Regions from separate parts of the Parageobacillus sp. VR-IP genome, predicted to be linked through region 2. Evidence: a T-box and tRNA genes for the amino acid it is inferred to sense, from the RefSeq annotation. Region 2 holds a T-box; the other holds one or more tRNA genes.
What was found. A T-box is a leader RNA that pairs with one kind of tRNA and senses whether it is charged. The one in region 2 lies ahead of HT574_RS11940 (valine--tRNA ligase), so its partner is inferred to be a tRNA-Val.
Positions count from the first base shown of each region.

Region 1: it has a tRNA-Val gene. The T-box ahead of HT574_RS11940 (valine--tRNA ligase) is inferred to sense a tRNA for this amino acid. The anticodon was not compared.

Region 1 covers NZ_JABVYQ010000004.1:40-5,418, reverse strand. The annotation lists gene HT574_RS10675 (flavin monoamine oxidase family protein) at 174-1,661, shown strand; partial or broken gene HT574_RS10670 (SAM-dependent methyltransferase) at 1,730-2,441, opposite strand; gene HT574_RS10665 (hypothetical protein) at 2,640-2,918, opposite strand; tRNA gene HT574_RS10660 (tRNA-Leu) at 3,327-3,413, opposite strand; tRNA gene HT574_RS10655 (tRNA-Leu) at 3,471-3,556, opposite strand; tRNA gene HT574_RS10650 (tRNA-Cys) at 3,567-3,640, opposite strand; tRNA gene HT574_RS10645 (tRNA-Gly) at 3,647-3,718, opposite strand; tRNA gene HT574_RS10640 (tRNA-Gln) at 3,723-3,797, opposite strand; tRNA gene HT574_RS10635 (tRNA-His) at 3,813-3,885, opposite strand; tRNA gene HT574_RS10630 (tRNA-Trp) at 3,906-3,979, opposite strand; tRNA gene HT574_RS10625 (tRNA-Tyr) at 3,990-4,071, opposite strand; tRNA gene HT574_RS10620 (tRNA-Thr) at 4,080-4,155, opposite strand; tRNA gene HT574_RS10615 (tRNA-Phe) at 4,203-4,278, opposite strand; tRNA gene HT574_RS10610 (tRNA-Asp) at 4,293-4,368, opposite strand; tRNA gene HT574_RS10605 (tRNA-Met) at 4,377-4,450, opposite strand; tRNA gene HT574_RS10600 (tRNA-Val) at 4,459-4,534, opposite strand; tRNA gene HT574_RS10595 (tRNA-Glu) at 4,548-4,619, opposite strand; tRNA gene HT574_RS10590 (tRNA-Ser) at 4,636-4,726, opposite strand; tRNA gene HT574_RS10585 (tRNA-Asn) at 4,731-4,805, opposite strand; gene HT574_RS20230 (hypothetical protein) at 5,006-5,128, opposite strand; partial or broken rRNA gene HT574_RS10580 (23S ribosomal RNA) at 5,188-5,379, opposite strand, start outside.
Region 2 covers NZ_JABVYQ010000004.1:266,696-272,074, reverse strand. The annotation lists gene HT574_RS11945 (bifunctional folylpolyglutamate synthase/dihydrofolate synthase) at 1-1,206, opposite strand, end outside; gene HT574_RS11940 (valine--tRNA ligase) at 1,297-3,939, opposite strand; T-box leader at 3,984-4,222, opposite strand; gene HT574_RS11935 (hypothetical protein) at 4,378-4,566, shown strand; gene ysxE (spore coat protein YsxE) at 4,532-5,379, opposite strand, start outside.

The sequences.
Region 1 (5,379 bases), 270 kb from region 2:
CATGTATCTACTCCTTCTTTTACCATTCAAATTGCAGGGTTGTCCCAGAACCAAAGAAGCAGCATACATGCGGCTCCTTTTTTGCATAACTGCACTTTCTAGCTGAATAAGATGACAGTAAGCCATCTTTTTGTCAGCTCATGGTCTGATAAGCATTGTTGAGGAGGGAAAGCATGTCAGATTATGTATTTCCTAAGTTATCATCCGATCAAATGATTTCTATCATCAGAAACGGACTTCCAAAAACCAAAATTCCCAAGAAGATCATCATTGTTGGCGCGGGTATGGCAGGACTAGTCGCGGCCTCCTTGCTTAAGCAAGCTGGACACCAGGTAACAATCCTTGAAGCTTCGGAAAGGGTGGGAGGGCGAGTCTATACGTTGCGATCCGATTTTAGGGATGAGCAGTATCTTGAAGCGGGTGCGATGCGCATTCCTCATATTCATTCTTTGACTTTGGAATATATAAGAAAATTCCGCCTCCCGGTTAATCGGTTTATCAATACGACTCCTAATGACATTATCTATGTTAGAGGAATTAAAACCCGTTTAAAGATATATGAAAGGAACCCAGATATTTTGGGCTTTCCGGTAGCCCCGCATGAAAGGGGAAAAACCGCGACACAATTGCTTCAATCAGCAATAAAGCCCGTAACCGATTTTATTAACCAAAACCCGCGGAGAAATTGGCCTTTGGTCATAAGAGAGTTCGATAAATACTCGATGGACGCTTATTTGAGATATAACCCGTTTGGAGTCAGATTATCTTCGGGTGCTATCGATATGATCAAAGTACTTCTTACACTAGAAGGATTTCCGGAGCTTTCTTTCCTGGAAGCGTTACGTGAACTAATGATCTTGTTTACTCCTAATATTGTCTTCTATGAAATCACGGGCGGGAACGACCAACTTCCTAAAGCATTTGTCCCTCAATTAAAAGAGAATATCATCTTCGGGCAAAAAGTACAGAAAATTGTGCAGCACGACAACCAAATAACGATTCATTCTGTCCATACAAAAATCTTGGAACCATTTCAAATCACCGGTGATCTTGCGATTGTGACCATTCCTTTTTCCGTCTTGCAATTTGTAGAGGTCGAACCACATGACTCTTTTTCTTATAACAAATGGAAGGCGATTCGGGAACTTCACTATGTAGGATCTACGAAGACCGGCATCCAATTTAAAAGCAGGTTTTGGGAAAAAGAAGGCATATATGGCGGGAAGGCCATTTCTGATCTTCCTATTACGTATACTCAATACCCAAGCCATGACCTCGGTACAACAGGATCAGGAGTTGTTTTGGCTAGTTATACATGGGAGGATGACACTATACCTTGGGATAGTTTGAGCGATGAAAATCGTTTGGAATATGCATTAAAAAACTTGGCCACTATTCATGGTAAACAAGTATATCGTGAGTTTGAAACAGGAGTGAGCCACAGTTGGGTTCGATATCCTTATTCTGCCGGAGCTTTCACCATGTTTAAACCAGAACAGGCGACAGAACTATCTCCTTATATTTCCACTCCCGAAGGAAGAGTTCATTTTGCGGGCGAACATACCTCCTCTACCCACGGTTGGATCCAAGGTGCCATCGAATCCGGAATACGTGTTGCATATGAAGTCAATGACTTGCCAAAAACTTTCTTTCAGTCCTAATCCCCCATAAAAAAGCGGGGAATGTAGAAGAGACATTTCCCGCTTACAATTAGTAAGCATCCTTTTGATTATTTTTTCCTCATAATTTTTAGCATAGTATTGGTGTTCTTTTGAAATTCATAAGGAACTTTCATTTCTTCTGCAATCCATCCTAAATGGTGTATATCACGGATTAGTTCATCCAAGTATTTATATCTTTCACAAGCAAAGTTAGTTGTAGGAAAAATCCTTACTTCATCTTTGGTTACACGCATAAGTTCTTTTATAGTCTGTAAATGAAAGTCATAGTCCAGTTTATCTTCATAAAGAAATAGAAAGTTTGCTGAAAGTGTCAAGTCAAACTGCTTATCATCAAACGGTAAGGTCGGTAAAACGGCAGGAATATAACGATTCTTATTCCGTTTCATGTCTGAGATACATTGATTCATTGCTTGTGTTCTTATCTGTTTCAACTCATCAACTGATTGAAAATAATCCCACAAAAAATTTTTTTGAATATCAGCCCTTTCCATGTTAGACATGGTGGTTTCAATATCTTGTAAGCCTTTTTGTTCTAATTGTTCAATAGGAAGATAATAAGCCATATCACAGGCTTAACATCCATTCCAAGTTGATTGGATACTGCCGTAAAGGAACATGCCCCAGCAGCAATCAAGAATCTTACGTCCCGCTAATTCTTTCTTTGACGAGGCCGAACATTCGCATATATTCACCCCAAATTCTACCAATAAAGACAATGCGATTCAAATCCCACTTGTTCACTGCCTCAGATTTACTCATCTCCACTCACCTTTCTTAACTAATCTAAACTAAGCTCTGTAAATACATATACCAAATATACACAATTTAGCACACATCAAATAGCTCTTTAGTTAAATGCGTTATACCGCTCGTTAGCCAATCACGAAACGAGCTTCACCACAGATGATGGAAGTTAATTTGTTCTTCCATGGGAGTTGAGTTCTTTGTATTTTGCTACTAAATATCTAATAATGGCAGTAGTATGTCTTCGACCCACTGTATAAATTTTTTATGTGCCTCATCATAATTCCTCGCTTTGAATATTAAAGCACCAAAATCTTTATCTATTTCATATGTTGTACCGAATAATTCCGTCAGCTTATTATTGTCAAATTCATTAAAAAGCACCTCCCAGTTTCCTTCATCATCATTCCAGAAACCCGTAGCAGAAGTATAAAAGCCTGTCTGTTCTTGATAATAATCTAAATGCCAATGTCCATAACTCTCTTCAATCATAAAAATCCCACCTTATTTTTATAACGTTTATTCAACCTTCCCCGTTAATCGAACAAAGATAACTATGCCTTATTTCAAGCATCGTTACCGTTAGTCGAGAGTTAACCTCTTTTTATTCTCTTATTTTAGGTTCTTTATATGAAATTACGTCAATTATATGATTTCATCGTACATTCCTGCAAAATTTTTATAACTCTGCCTTTGCATAACCCGTACTTTTGCTAATTTAATACCTCACCTTTAAGATTATTTCAACTAGACATGATCCTAAAAGGTGCTTAACAATACGATGGAAATGTCATCTTTTTTGTTCACACGATTAGCCTTTTGCTTTAGTTCGTTAAAAAACAAAAAAGCCAATGCTCTGAGTCGCTCAAAGCATTGGCTTTACAAGCTTTTGGTTATGTATGGTGCCGATGGTGGGAGTCGAACCCACACTCCCTCACGGGAACACGATTTTGAGTCGTGCGCGTCTGCCAATTCCGCCACATCGGCGTAAAACACATATCTGATTATACAATAGCAACAATAGAAAGTCAACAACTTCTTTCATGCCGAGGGCCGGACTCGAACCGGCACGGTAGTTACCTACCCCAGGATTTTAAGTCCTGTGCGTCTGCCAATTCCGCCACCCCGGCGCCACATCAGTGGAGGCGGCACCCGGATTCGAACCGGGGATAAAGGTTTTGCAGACCTCTGCCTTACCACTTGGCTATGCCGCCACAGAAAGCGGAAGACGGGACTCGAACCCGCGACCCCCACCTTGGCAAGGTGGTGTTCTACCACTGAACTACTTCCGCATTATGGCTGGGGTAGCTGGATTCGAACCAACGCATCACGGAGTCAAAGTCCGTTGCCTTACCGCTTGGCTATACCCCAACAATAGAAGGAAAGGGCGACTAGTGGGAATCGAACCCACGCATGCCAGAGCCACAATCTGGTGCGTTAACCACTTCGCCATAGTCGCCACAAGCTGTTATTCTTTTATGGCAGGGGCAGTAGGAATCGAACCCACACCGGAGGTTTTGGAGACCTCTGTTCTACCATTAAACTATGCCCCTGCGTGAAAAATGGAGGGGGACGGATTCGAACCGCCGAACCCAAAGGGAGCGGATTTACAGTCCGCCGCGTTTAGCCACTTCGCTACCCCTCCGTAATTGATGGTGCCGACTGCAGGACTTGAACCCGCAACCTACTGATTACGATTCAGTTGCTCTACCAATTGAGCTAAGTCGGCATATGAGGATTAATATACACTCTTGACATATTGAAGTAAAAAGTATATGGTGGCTCGGGACGGAATCGAACCGCCGACACAAGGATTTTCAGTCCTTTGCTCTACCGACTGAGCTACCGAGCCGATATATTTATGAGTGGCGGTCCCGACGGGACTCGAACCCGCGATCTCCTGCGTGACAGGCAGGCATGTTAACCACTACACTACGGGACCTATTCGGATTGCGGGGGCAGGATTTGAACCTGCGACCTTCGGGTTATGAGCCCGACGAGCTACCGGACTGCTCCACCCCGCGACGATATGTGGTGGAGGATGACGGGATCGAACCGCCGACCCCTTGCTTGTAAGGCAAGTGCTCTCCCAGCTGAGCTAATCCTCCAGCAAAAAGAAAGTGACCCGTACGGGATTCGAACCCGTGTTACCGCCGTGAAAGGGCGGTGTCTTAACCACTTGACCAACGGGCCATGTGTAATTAAGTAGTGGCGGAGAGCAAGGGATTCGAACCCTTGAGGCGCTATTCACGCCTACACGATTTCCAATCGTGCTCCTTCGACCACTCGGACAGCTCTCCAAGATGGCTCCGCAGGCAGGATTCGAACCTGCGACCAATCGGTTAACAGCCGATTGCTCTACCACTGAGCTACTGCGGAACGAGATAAAGATTAAGCTATACTCAATTTTATTTTATATTGCCTCTTCCTCTTCTAGCAAACCCAAAGATGCTTGATACGTCGAGGCAACTCGCAGCGGATTCATGGAAGCATAAGCTAGTTGCTCCCCACTGAGCTACTGCGGAATAATTTGGACAAGTATTATTATAATGACCAATGCTGCTGTGTCAAGAGTTTTTTTATTTCATTCCTTCAAAACTAGATAACCGTCTGCCAGGAAGAAACCGAGCGCCTCCGCTTTTCGCGCTGTCTAGCTCCGGACGCCATCGGCTCGCGACGCTTCGGTCCCGTTGCGGCGGCAACAGCCTCCTCACGGGCCCTCCAGCGCGTGTCGCCGATAGGCGGGCGTCCTCCGCTTTTCTTGGTTAAGTCCTCGATCGATTAGTATCCGTCAGCTCCACGTGTCGCCACGCTTCCACCTCGGACCTATCGACCTCGTCATCTTCGAGGGATCTTACTCGCTTAACGCGATGGGAAATCTCATCTTGAGGGGGGCTTCACGCTTAGATGCTTTCAGCGCTTATCCCTTCCGCACATAGCTACCCAGCGGTGC
Region 2 (5,379 bases):
TTCTTTCATCCAGCCTTTCCAGTCGTCCGCCGTCGCTTTGTTCGGATGGTCGCACAGCTCAGCAAGCTGTTCGGCGGATGCAGCGCGCGGAAAATCGAACGAAGTAAACGTAATCGTTTCGGCGATTTCGGCAAGCGGCGGAATCATTTTATCAAGCGGTTTATCCTCCAACGCCGCAAATAACACGTGAATATCTTTATCGGGATAGTGCGAACGTACCGTATCAACAAGACTATGAATTCCTTCCTCATTATGAGCGCCGTCAATAATAATAAGCGGCTTATTGCTTACACGTTCGAATCGTCCGATCCATTTCGCCTTTTCCAGTCCTTCATAAATATGTTCTTTTTCAATCAAAAACGAATAGCACATCCGCAAATACTCCGCTGCCATCACCGCCAGCGCCGCATTTTGCACTTGATGTGCCCCGAACATCGTAATTTTTAAATCCGGATATTGCGAAAACGGCGTTTCCAGCGAAAAACGCTCTCCATCAGTGATCGGCACGTGCCGAACAATAAAAAAGTCCTCTCCAAGCCGATACGTTTTTGCTTTCAGCGATGCCGCTTTTTCCGAAATCACCGTCCAGGCTTCCGGCTGCTCGGCGCCGGTAATCAACGGTACACCTGATTTAATAATGCCTGCTTTTTCAAACGCGATTTTATCTAATGTTTCTCCCAAGATATTCATATGGTCATAGCCGATGTTGGTGATAATGGAAAGAATCGGATAAATGATGTTTGTTGAATCAAGACGGCCGCCAAGTCCTGCTTCTATAAGCACAACGTCTTGAATGTTCTTTTTCCCGAAATAATAAAGCATCATCGTAGTAATCACTTCAAATTCCGTCGGCGCGCCAAGTTCCGTTTGCTCCAGTTCCTCGACAAGCGGCTTGATCACTTGGACGAGTTTGACAATTTCTTTATCGCCAATCGGCTTGCCGTTGACGCTGATGCGTTCGTTAAATTGTTCGACATACGGCGAAGTAAACGTGCCGACAGAATAGCCTGCCGCTTGTAAAATATGGCGCAAATAGCTCACCGTTGACCCTTTGCCGTTTGTTCCCGCGATATGAATCGCCCTGATGCGGCGTTCTGGATGTCCGAGCTTTTCCATAAACCATTCCATTCGTTTTAATCCCGGTTTTATTCCTAAACGCAAACGTCCATGAATCCACTCTAGCGCTTCCTCATAGGTGCGAACCATTGGCATGTTCCTCCTTGTATGATGATAAGAAAAAGACGAATCCAAAATCATGGACTCGTCTTCATGATAAAAGAAGCAGCATTCCCTTGTCTATTTTTTTAATTCCGCCAGACGGGCGCGAACCGCTTCGCGTTTTTCTAAATAGTCTTTTTCTTTTCTCCGCTCTTCTTCAACGACATGCGCCGGGGCTTTGGAAAGAAATCCTTCGTTGCTTAGTTTCTTTTGCACACGTTCGACTTCTTTATTAAGCTTTTCCAGTTCTTTTTCGAGCCGCTTGATTTCTTCTTCGATATTGATAAGCCCCTCAAGCGGCAAAATCAATTCCGCACCGGTAACGACCGCGGTCATCGCCTTTTCTGCCGCTGGAATGTCGGTTGCAATCACAAGCTCGCTTGGATTGCAGAACCGTTCTAAATACGCACGGTTTCTCTCCAGCGTTGCCTGCACTTGTTCATCTTTTGCTTTAATGTGCAATTTAACCGGTTTGCTTAACGGTGTATTCACTTCAGCGCGAATGTTGCGGACCGCGCGGATAATATCAACAAGAAGACGCATTTCTTCCGCTGCTTTACGATTCGAAAGCTCAGGGCGCACTTCCGGCCATTTTGCAACTGTAATCGACTTTCCTTCATGTGGAAGGTGCTGCCAAATTTCCTCGGTAATGAACGGCATGAACGGATGAAGTAGACGCATCGTATTGTCCAACACATAGGCCAATACGGAGCGAGTCGTCTTCTTCGCTTCCTCATCGTCGCCGTAAAGCGGCAGTTTCGCCATTTCAATATACCAGTCGCACAAATCGTCCCAAATAAAGTTGTACAGCACGCGTCCGACTTCACCAAACTCGTATTTTTCAGCGAGTTTTGTCACTGTTTCGATCGTTTCGTTCAAACGAGTTAAAATCCAATGATCGGCAACGGTTTTTTCTCCGCTTAAATCAAGCTGATCGTACGTCATTCCGCCCATGTTCATCAGCGCGAAGCGAGACGCATTCCAAATTTTATTGGCAAAATTCCATGTGGCTTCGACTCTCTCGGTACTAAAGCGCAAATCTTGTCCCGGCGAACTTCCTGTTGCCAAGAAAAAGCGGAGCGAGTCGGCGCCGTACTGGTCGATGACATCCATCGGATCCACGCCGTTGCCAAGCGATTTACTCATTTTTCTTCCTTGCGAGTCGCGGACAAGTCCATGGATGAGTACATCTTTAAACGGCCGCTTGCCCGTAAATTCAAGACCTTGGAAAATCATGCGCGATACCCAGAAGAAAATGATGTCATATCCGGTGACAAGCACATCGGTTGGATAATAGCGTTTGTAATCCGGCGTCTGTGTATCCGGCCAGCCCATCGTTGAAAAAGGCCATAGGGCCGAGCTGAACCACGTGTCTAATACATCTGGGTCCTGCTCCCAATTTTCAATATCGGCCGGCGGTTCATGATCGACATAAATTTCTCCTGTTTCTTTATGATACCAAGCCGGAATGCGATGCCCCCACCATAATTGTCTAGAAATGCACCAGTCGCGAATATTTTCGAGCCAATGCAAATATGTTTTCTCAAATCGCTCCGGAACAAAATGTACTTTTCCTTCTGTTTTTTGCAGCTCAATCGCTGCTTCGGCAAGCGGCTTCATTTTTACAAACCATTGCGTCGACAAATACGGTTCCACCACAGCGCCGCTCCGTTCGCTATGGCCAACGGAATGCACATGCTCTTCGACTTTAAATAGCACGCCTTGTTCTTGCAAATCTTTCACGATTTGCTTGCGGCATTCAAAGCGGTCCAATCCTTGATATTGCAGGGCATTTTCATTCATCGTGCCGTCTTCGTTCATAACAAGGATGCGCGGCAAATTATGGCGGTTGCCGATTTCAAAGTCGTTCGGGTCATGCGCCGGCGTAATTTTCACCGCGCCCGAGCCAAATTCCATATCGACATATTCATCGGCGATAATCGGAATTTCCCGGCCGACAATCGGCAAAATCACCGTTTTGCCGATGAGATGTTGATAGCGCTCATCATCCGGATGAACGGCTACAGCGGTATCGCCGAGCATCGTTTCCGGACGGGTCGTTGCCACTTCGATGTATCCCGATCCATCGGCAAGCGGATAGCGCATATGATAAAGCGCGCCTTTTACTTCTTTATAAATAACTTCAATATCCGATAATGCCGTTTTTGTTACCGGATCCCAGTTAATAATGTATTCACCGCGATAAATAAGTCCTTTTCGATAAAGCGATACGAACACTTCGCGCACCGCTTTCGATAATCCTTCGTCTAATGTAAAGCGCTCGCGCGTATAATCGAGGCCAAGCCCCAATTTCGCCCATTGCTGGCGGATATGGTTCGCATATTCTTCTTTCCATTTCCACGTTTCTTCGAGAAACTTTTCCCGGCCTAAATCATAGCGGGACAGTCCTTGCTTGCGCAGTTTTTCCTCTACTTTTGCCTGTGTGGCGATGCCGGCGTGGTCCATTCCCGGAAGCCACAGCACATCATAGCCTTGCATCCGTTTCATTCGCGTAATAATGTCTTGCAGCGTCGTGTCCCATGCATGTCCTAAATGCAGCTTTCCTGTTACGTTTGGCGGCGGGATCACAATCGTAAACGGCTTTTTATCAGGATCACCTGTCGCTTCAAAAAATTTCCCGTCAAGCCACCATTGATATCGATTAGCTTCCACCGCTTTATGGTCGTATTTCGTAGACATCGCAATCTCTTTTTGCTCCATTGTGTTTTCCCTCCTTCTTAAAAATAAAAAACTCCTTTCATCCGGAAAAGGACGAAAGGAGACTCTTTCGCGGTACCACCTTTTTTCTTAAGCAAATCAAACTTGCTTAAGCGCTTCATTGCGATAACGGTCTGCGACCGGCTTCCTCTACTAGGCAAACACCGTTCAAAGAAGCAGCTCCAGGGCGACCTTCCAACGATAACTGTCCTAGGAAATCTCGCAGCTAATGATTTCCCTCTCTGAAGGCGTTATTCGTTGTACTCTTCCCTGTCTTCGCTTTTGGCTATTTTTCTGTTTATTATACTACCGAAAAATTTATTTCATCGTCAATCATCTTTGCCAAGTTTTTATTTATTTATTCCATCCATTCGTTTTTGGTGACAAAAAGATCGTCCAATCATATTTTATATATTAACGAAAAGAAGGAGGGACGGATCGATGAAACGATTTAATCCATATTCATGGCCACCATGGCTTCGCCAAGTGCGCGCCATCTGTGCGCAAGTCATCATTCCAATTACCATTTTTCAAGCCGTGCGTACCATTTTGTTACCGACGACGTTTGATGTCATCTTATTGGCCATTTTTGTGCTTATTGCTGTGGCTCTTCATCTGGAATGGATTTAGTGTTTTCCGTCTCGTTCTGCTGAACAAGATGCATGACGATGTATTCCATATTTTTCATCGCAAAATAATGACGCTGCAATTCAGCGACATATTCACGTTCGTTTTTTTCGGGCTTTCGTTTTGTTTCATATTCATCAATGCAGCGACAAAAAAAATGCGGTTGGGCAAGATGGCTGTAGAGAAAGGAGCGCTCCTCTTCCGTGAACGGCAATATTTCTTCATACTCTTTTACTCCTTCTGCCCATTCATTACTGACTGGCGGGAATGTACGCATATGATGGCGAAGCGCCATGACGATATCGAAAAGCGGCGAATTCCAGCTGGCCCGTTCCCAGCTAAAAAAATAGCGCTGTTCTTTTCCCGTTTCAAGATAATGAGAAAGCCGTGCTTTTCCGTGAATCCAGGCGATTCTCCATTTTTTTGTTTCCTTTATCTTTTCATACCATTTCTCTAGCTCCGTCTCCGCAAACCAATAGGCTTGCATGATTTCATAAAAATAGGCGCAGCATTGCAGTTGAAATGGCGACATATACCATGTATTTTCGCATTTTTCTATATAAGCTTGCAAAAAGGAACGCTGCTGTTTCCATTCCTTCTTTTTCTGCTCATAATAGGCGCTGATCTCTTCTTCGCGAACATCGATCTGCTTGAGCGACGTTTGGTGCAAATAAGCGAGAGTGCGGAAAAAAGAGCGAATTTGTTCGTGTTTTTCTTTTCTTTTCTCTATCGCAATCCACGGCATTAAATAATAATGCCGGCCATGCGAGACAAACGGCAAACCTTGCCTAGATAAATAAAGGGGAATCATTTGTT